DNA from 3 places in the Lentzea sp. NPDC058450 genome. Region 3 is predicted to be linked to each of the others. Evidence: riboswitches for the same ligand, from Rfam matches in the RefSeq annotation. Region 3 holds a riboswitch; each other region holds the start of a gene.

Region 1 (2,256 bases), on a different contig from region 3:
GGCGCGGTGCTGTCGTCCACGGACGCGGCCGCCGTCTTCAGCGTCCTGCGCTCGTTGGGCGTCGGCGCTCGGCTGACCGGCGCGCTCGAACTGGAGTCCGGCCTCAACGACGCGCCCGTCTACATCGCCGTCGTGCTGCTGGCGTCGTCGGACCAGATCTCGTGGACCGCGCCGCTGCTGGTGATCTACGAACTGGGCGCGGGCGCGTTGATCGGCGTCGTGCTCGGGTTCCTCGGCGGCGCGGGGCTGAGACGCGCGGCGCTGCCCTCCACCGGTCTGTACCCGCTCGCCACGGTGGCGGTGTGCGTGATGGCCTACACGGCCGGAGATCTCGTGCACGCGTCCGGTTTCCTCGCCACCTACGTCGCCGCGCTGGTCCTCGGCAACGCCCGCCTGCCGCACCGCGCCGACACCCTCTCGTTCGCCGAAGGCCTCGGCTGGCTCGCCCAGATCGGCCTCTTCGTGCTCCTCGGCCTCTACGCCTCCCCGCAACGGCTGCTCGACGTGCTGTTCCCCGCGCTGGTCGCGGGCGTGGTGCTGACGTTCGTCGCCCGGCCGCTGTCGGTGGTGCTGTCCTCGCTGCCGTTCAAGGTGCCGTGGCGGGAACAGGCGTTCCTCTCCTGGTCGGGACTGCGCGGCGCGGTGCCGATCGTGTTCGCGCTGATCCCGTTGATCCAGGGCGTGGAGGGCGCGCGGCAACTCGTCGACGTGGTGTTCCTGCTGGTCATCGTGCTGACGATCGTGCAGGGCACGACACTGCCGTTCCTCGCGCGGCGGCTCGGGCTGGTGAAGACGGGGGAGGCGCTGGAGGTCCAGGTCGACTCGTCCCCGCTCGACGAGCTGGGCGCCGAACTGCTCCAGGTGCACATCCAGCGCGGCTCGAAGCTGCACGGCGTCTACATGTCCGAGCTGCGGTTGCCGAGCGGCGCCACAGTCAGCCTCGTGGTGCGCTCGGGGAAGAGTTTCACGCCACAGCCGACGACCCGGCTGCAGACAGAGGACCAGTTGCTCATCGTCACCACGGAGGAGACGCGCGACGCCGCTGAGCGGCGCATACGTGCCGTCGACCGGGCCGGGCGCTACGCCAGGTGGAAGGGCGAGACCGGCGATTAGTCGGTCTCCGAGGCTTCTCACGATGTGATCGGGGTGTCGACGGCGCGGTCACCCTCCGCTAACGTCGTCGGCAGGTCATGAGAGCCAGCGTCAAGCCCAAGCTTGCTGGCCGGCAACCCTCCAACCGCGGTGGGGTGCCCTTGGTGAGGACCTGGTCCGGCGCGTTGGGCGCCGGTCAAGCGCGGGCCTCCACACAAAGGCCCCCTGGCCTCGGAGGCAGCTCGATGACGCTCGCGATCACCCCCAGCACCACCACGGCGGTTCCGGCTGTTGTTGGCGCTGACCTGCGCGTTCCACTGGTCACCGGAGAGCGCGTCACCTACGCCAACCTCGACCACGCGGCCTCGGCGCCCTGTCTGCAGGAGGTGCGCGACGCCGTCGACGAGCTGCTGCCCTGGTACGCCAGCGTGCACCGCGGCGCCGGGTTCGCCTCCCAGGTCTCGACCCGCGTCTACGAGCAGGCCCGCGACCGCATCCGCCGGTTCGTCGGGGCGCGTTCTTCCGACACCGTCGTCTTCACCCGCAACACCACGGACTCGCTGAACCTGTTGGCGCGCAGCGTTCCCCGCAACACCGCCGTCGTCCTGTTCGACAGCGAGCACCACGCCGCGCTGCTCCCCTGGAGGGGTCCGCACGTCCAGCGGATCCCCGCACCGTCTTCGTCCGGCGCCGCAATTGTCGCGCTGGACCGGGCTCTTGCCGCCGCCCCGGTCGGCCCGAGGCTCGTGATCGTCACCGGGGCGTCCAACGTCACGGGGGAGCTGTGGCCGGTCGCCGAGCTCGCGAAGGTCGCCCGCCGTCACGGCGCGCGCATCGCTCTCGACGCCGCCCAGCTCGCCCCGCACCGCCCGATCGACGTGCGTGAGCTGGACGTCGACTACATCGCGTTCTCCGGCCACAAGATCTACGCCCCGTTCGGCGCCGGTGTGCTGGTCGGCCGTGCGGACTGGCTCCAGCAGGCCCAGCCGTACCTGGTCGGCGGCGGCGCCACCTCCAAGGTCACCGACCACGGCGACCGCCTCGGCGTGGCCTGGTCCGCGGTGCCCGAGCGGCACGAGGCCGGCAGCCCGAACGTCGTCGGCGTGCACGCGCTGGCCGCGGCCTGCGAGATCCTGTCGCGGCACTGGGAGCAGACCGTCGCGC
Region 2 (2,256 bases), on a different contig from region 3:
CGTCCTCGATGGCGCCGTTGGTGCGGCGCACCGCGTCGAGCACGTACGGGCCGTCGGCCGGGGCGCCGATTGCCAGGGACCGGGCGATGGTGTCCGGGCGGACCGGGCGGATGACGTCGTGGCCCGCCTTGAAGGCGGCGGAGATCGGGGAGCAGCCGGTGGCCTGCGCGCCGAACACCTTGTACGGCGAGGCTTCCACCAGGTCGAGCTGGCCGAGTTCGCGGAACGCCTTGTCGACCTTGGTGAGCTGCGAGCCGGACGCGATCGGCACGACGATCTGGTCGGGCAGGCGCCAGCCGAGCTGTTCGGCGACCTCGTAGCCGAGCGTCTTCGAGCCTTCCGCGTAGTACGGGCGGACGTTGACGTTCACGAACGCCCAGTCCTCGTTCTCCGCGGCGAGCTCCTGGGCGAGGCGGTTCACGTCGTCGTAGTTGCCGTCGACGGCGATCAGGGCGCCTTCGTACACCGCGCTCATGAGGATCTTGGCGCGTTCGAGGTTGGAGGGGACGAGAACGACGGACTTCCAGCCGGCACGGGCGGCGGCCGCGGCGACGGCGTTCGCCAGGTTGCCGGTGGACGGGCAGGCCAGCACCTTGAAGCCGAGTTCGCGGGCGGCGGCGAGCGCGACGCCTACGACGCGGTCCTTGAACGAGTGGGTGGGGTTGCCGGTGTCGTCCTTCACCCAGATCTTGCGGACGCCCAAGGCCTTGGCGAGGTTGTGCGCCTCGACCAGGCGGGTGCCGCCGGGATCGGTGTTCGGGTGCTGCTCCACAGTGGACGGAACGGGGAGGAGGCCGCGGTAGCGCCAGATGGACCTGGGGCCGGCCTCGATGTCCTCGCGCCGGATCTTCCCGAAGTCGTAGGCCACTTCCAGCGGCCCGAAACACTCGAGACAGGCGTACTCAGGAGCGAGAGGGGTTTCGTTTCCACACTCACGGCACAGCAGCGCGCGGGCCGGGCCGAGGTCGAACTGGGTGCTCGTGGGCACAGTGACAGCAGTCATCGCGAGGTATCTCCTCATCTTTCCCGCGAAATCGAACGGGTCGGAATTGGCACCGTGATCGTCTGCGCTCAGATGCGTCCACAGGTATGTGCACACAGCGCTGACGCCGGTTGCCGGGGCTTCTTCGGGCCGTTCCCTCTGCCCCTCTGGATGAGCGGTGTTCAGTTGTGGTGACCAAGCTACGGCATAGCTCGGTTTCCGAGCCACAGACGCCCACGATCCGAGACGTGGGAGGATGCCGGTCGTGAGCGCACCGGAGTCACTGCACCTCATCGTCGGTGAAGAGGAGTTGCTGGTCGAACGGGCTGTTCGGGCGGCTCTGGACGCTGCCCGCGAGGTCGATTCGACGGCCGATCTGACCCGCGTCCCGGTGACTGATCTCACGCCTCCGGAGCTCGCCGAACTGGTGAGTCCGTCGCTGTTCGCGGAGGGGCGCGTGATCGTCCTGCAGAACGCGCAGGACATCGGCAAGGAGGTCGCCGACACGGTGCTCTCCTACGTCAAGGCGCCCGCGGACGGGGTCACGCTCGTCGTCCTGCACACCGGCGGTGGCCGCAGCAAGGCGGCCAAGGACCTGCCGGGACAACTGAAGAAGGCCGGTGCGGCGGTCACGGAGTGCGCCAAGGTCACCAAGCCGGCCGAGCGCGAGGCGTTCGTGCGCAACGAGGTGCGGCGGGCGGGCGGCAAGATCGACCCGGAGGCCGTCGCCACGCTCATCGACGCCGTGGGCACGAACCTGCGCGAGCTCGCCGCGGCCTCGTCGCAGCTCGTGTCCGACACCGACGGCAAGGTGACGGTCGAGGAGATCCGCCGCTACCACCAGGGCAAGGCCGAGGTGACGGGGTTCGCCGTCGCGGAGAAGGCCGTCACGGGGGACCGGGCGGGCGCGATGGAGGCGTTGCGCTGGGCGATGCAGCTCGGTGTGCCGCACGTGCTGGTCGCGGACGCGCTCGCGGACGCGGTGCGCACGGTCGCGCGCGTGTCCGCCGTGGGCCGGGCCGACCCGTTCAGCCTGGCCGGTCCGCTCGGCATGCCGCCGTGGAAGATCAAGAAGGCGCAGGCGCAGGCCCGCGGCTGGGACCAGGCGGGTCTCGCCGACGCGATGCAGGTGGTCGCGGGGCTCAACGCCGACGTGAAGGGCGTGGCGGCCGACGCCGACTACGCGCTGGAGCGCGCCGTGCTCCGGATCGTGGCCGCGCACAGCCGTCGTTAGCTCACGTCCGGCGCGGGATCCCGATCAGGTACTGGGCGCC
Region 3 (2,256 bases):
CATCGTCCTGGAGGTAGGCCCAGGCCTGGGCTCCCTGACCCTCGCCCTGCTCCCGGCGGCAAGCCAGGTCGTAGCGGTGGAAATCGACCCACCCCTGGCCCGAAGGCTCCCGCAGACGGCGCAAGAGCTCGACCCAGCCAACGCCCCCAAACTCCACGTGGTCGAGAAAGACGCCCTGAAAGTCACCCAAGAGGACCTGCCGGTACAACCCACCGCGATCGTCGCCAACCTCCCGTACAACGTCGCGGTCCCCGTCGTCCTACACCTCCTGGCCGAACTCCCGAGCCTCCAAAAGGGCCTGGTGATGGTCCAGGCCGAGGTGGCCGACCGGATGGCCGCGAAGCCGGGCAACAAGATCTACGGCGTCCCCAGCGTGAAGCTGGCCTGGTACGCCGAAGCCAAGAAGGCCGGCTCCATCGGCAAGAACGTCTTCTGGCCTGCCCCGAACGTCGACTCGGGCCTGGTTTCCTTCCGCAGGCACGAAAAGCCACTATCTACAGTGGACCGGAAGAAGCTCTTCCAGATCGTCGACGCGGCCTTCGCCCAGCGCCGCAAGACGCTGCGATCGGCCCTGAAGGCGTGGTCGCCGAACGTCGACGAGATCCTGGAAAAGGCCGGCATCGACCCGCAGCTCAGGGGCGAGCAGCTGTCGGTGATCGACTTCATCCGGATCGCCGAGGTCTAGGCCGGGGATCCTTCGGCCAACAGTGTGATCTGTCGAACGAATCGGATTCTGGCTTGCGCAACCGAACGTCCGTCCGGTTGACTGCTACTTGCCATCCGGAGCGACTGAGAGACCTGGCTCTACGACGTCGCAGCAACCACCCGCTGGATGCGGGCAGGTGCTAACGCCAGGACCGATGGAGGAGCACCATGGGTACCGTGCGAATGCTGACGCGCCGTCGAGTTGTCGACCAGTGCCGTCGCACCGCTTCTGCATGTCGTCGCCACCTCGTCTAAGGCGCCTTCTCAAAGTCCTTTGACGCGCACTCAAACGCAGAGTGGCGCACCCCCTGAGCAGCACACCTCGACCGCGCACGTCCACATCGGACGGTGTGCCGTCGCGCGCAGCCGTGGAGCAGAAGTGATCACTGTCGAAAACCTCACCAAGTCCTTCCAGGGCGTCTCCGCCCTCAACGGCGTGACCCTCGACGTCGAGGCCGGCACCGTGCTCGGTGTCGTCGGCCCGAGCGGCGCCGGCAAGTCGACGCTCGCCCGTTGCGTCGCGCTGCTGGAGCGTCCCGACTCCGGGGCGATCCGCGTCGACGGCACCGACATCACCAGCCTCGACGGCAGTGCCCTCCGCGCCGCGCGCCGGCAGATCGGCGTTGTGCCGCAAGGGGATTCGCTGCTCCGTCAGCGCACCGCGGCCGGCAACATCGCCCTGCCGCTCGAGTCCGCCGGCGTGCCCGGACCGCAGCGACGGACGAGGGTCGGCGAGCTGCTGGACCTCGTCGGGCTCACCGACAAGGCCGCCTCGTACCCCGACCAGCTGTCCGGCGGGCAGCGTCAGCGCATCGCCGTGGCGCGTGCGCTGGCCGCCAACCCGAGCGTCCTGCTCGCGGACGAGCCCACGAGTGCCCTCGACCCCGAGACGACCGGCTCCGTGCTGACCGTGCTCGACCGTGCGCGCGCTGAGCTCGGTGTGACCGTGCTCGTCGTCACGCACGACATGGGCGTGGTCCGGAAGATCTGCGACGACGTGGCCGTGCTGGAGCAGGGCAAGGTCGTCGAACACGGCAAGGTGCTCGACCTGGTCAACAACCCCGGCAGCCGCACGAGCAGCTCGCTGCTGCCCGCCGTGGACCTGAACCCGATCAACGAGAGCGCCTACGACCGCGTCGCGGACGTCGTGCTCGTCGGGTTCGCCGCGGTCGGCGCGCTGCTGCCCGAGGCCGCGCACCGGTTCGGCGTCGAGCTCAACATCGTCGGCGGTGGCCTGACGCGCCTCGGCGAGACGCCCGTCGCGCGGTTCCGGCTCGGCCTGAACGGTGAGCGGTCCGACTCCGCGCTGGAGTGGATCGGCGAGGCCGGCGGCGCTGTGCAGAGGTCCCTGAAGGGGCCGCAGGGAGTAGCTGCGTGAGGTCTGCAACACCCTGGTCCGACGTGATCGCGTATCTCGTCGAGGCCACCGGAGAAACGCTGTACATGGTCGGCGTCTCCACGGTCATCGCAACACTGCTCGGCGTTCCCGTGGGTGTTTGGCTTCAGCTCACCGCCAAGGGTGGGCTGCGGCCGAACGCCGCGGTGCACAGG

What was found. Region 3 has a riboswitch for S-adenosylmethionine ahead of ACFWNN_RS44270 (methionine ABC transporter ATP-binding protein). Riboswitches for the same ligand answer to the same signal wherever they lie in the genome.
Region 1: another riboswitch for S-adenosylmethionine. It lies ahead of ACFWNN_RS11675 (aminotransferase class V-fold PLP-dependent enzyme); the one in region 3 lies ahead of ACFWNN_RS44270 (methionine ABC transporter ATP-binding protein).
Region 2: another riboswitch for S-adenosylmethionine. It lies ahead of thrC (threonine synthase); the one in region 3 lies ahead of ACFWNN_RS44270 (methionine ABC transporter ATP-binding protein).

Annotation. Positions count from the first base shown of each region.
Region 1 covers NZ_JBHXLO010000006.1:13,956-16,211, forward strand. Annotated here, with positions in the region: gene ACFWNN_RS11670 (potassium/proton antiporter) at 1-1,113, shown strand, start outside; SAM riboswitch class IV at 1,187-1,301, shown strand; gene ACFWNN_RS11675 (aminotransferase class V-fold PLP-dependent enzyme) at 1,338-2,256, shown strand, end outside.
Region 2 covers NZ_JBHXLO010000032.1:96,886-99,141, forward strand. Annotated here, with positions in the region: gene thrC (threonine synthase) at 1-1,003, opposite strand, end outside; SAM riboswitch class I at 1,015-1,160, opposite strand; gene holA (DNA polymerase III subunit delta) at 1,248-2,216, shown strand; gene ACFWNN_RS36360 (hypothetical protein) at 2,218-2,256, opposite strand, start outside.
Region 3 covers NZ_JBHXLO010000054.1:32,397-34,652, reverse strand. Annotated here, with positions in the region: gene rsmA (16S rRNA (adenine(1518)-N(6)/adenine(1519)-N(6))-dimethyltransferase RsmA) at 1-685, shown strand, start outside; SAM riboswitch class I at 774-867, shown strand; gene ACFWNN_RS44270 (methionine ABC transporter ATP-binding protein) at 1,085-2,083, shown strand; gene ACFWNN_RS44265 (methionine ABC transporter permease) at 2,080-2,256, shown strand, end outside.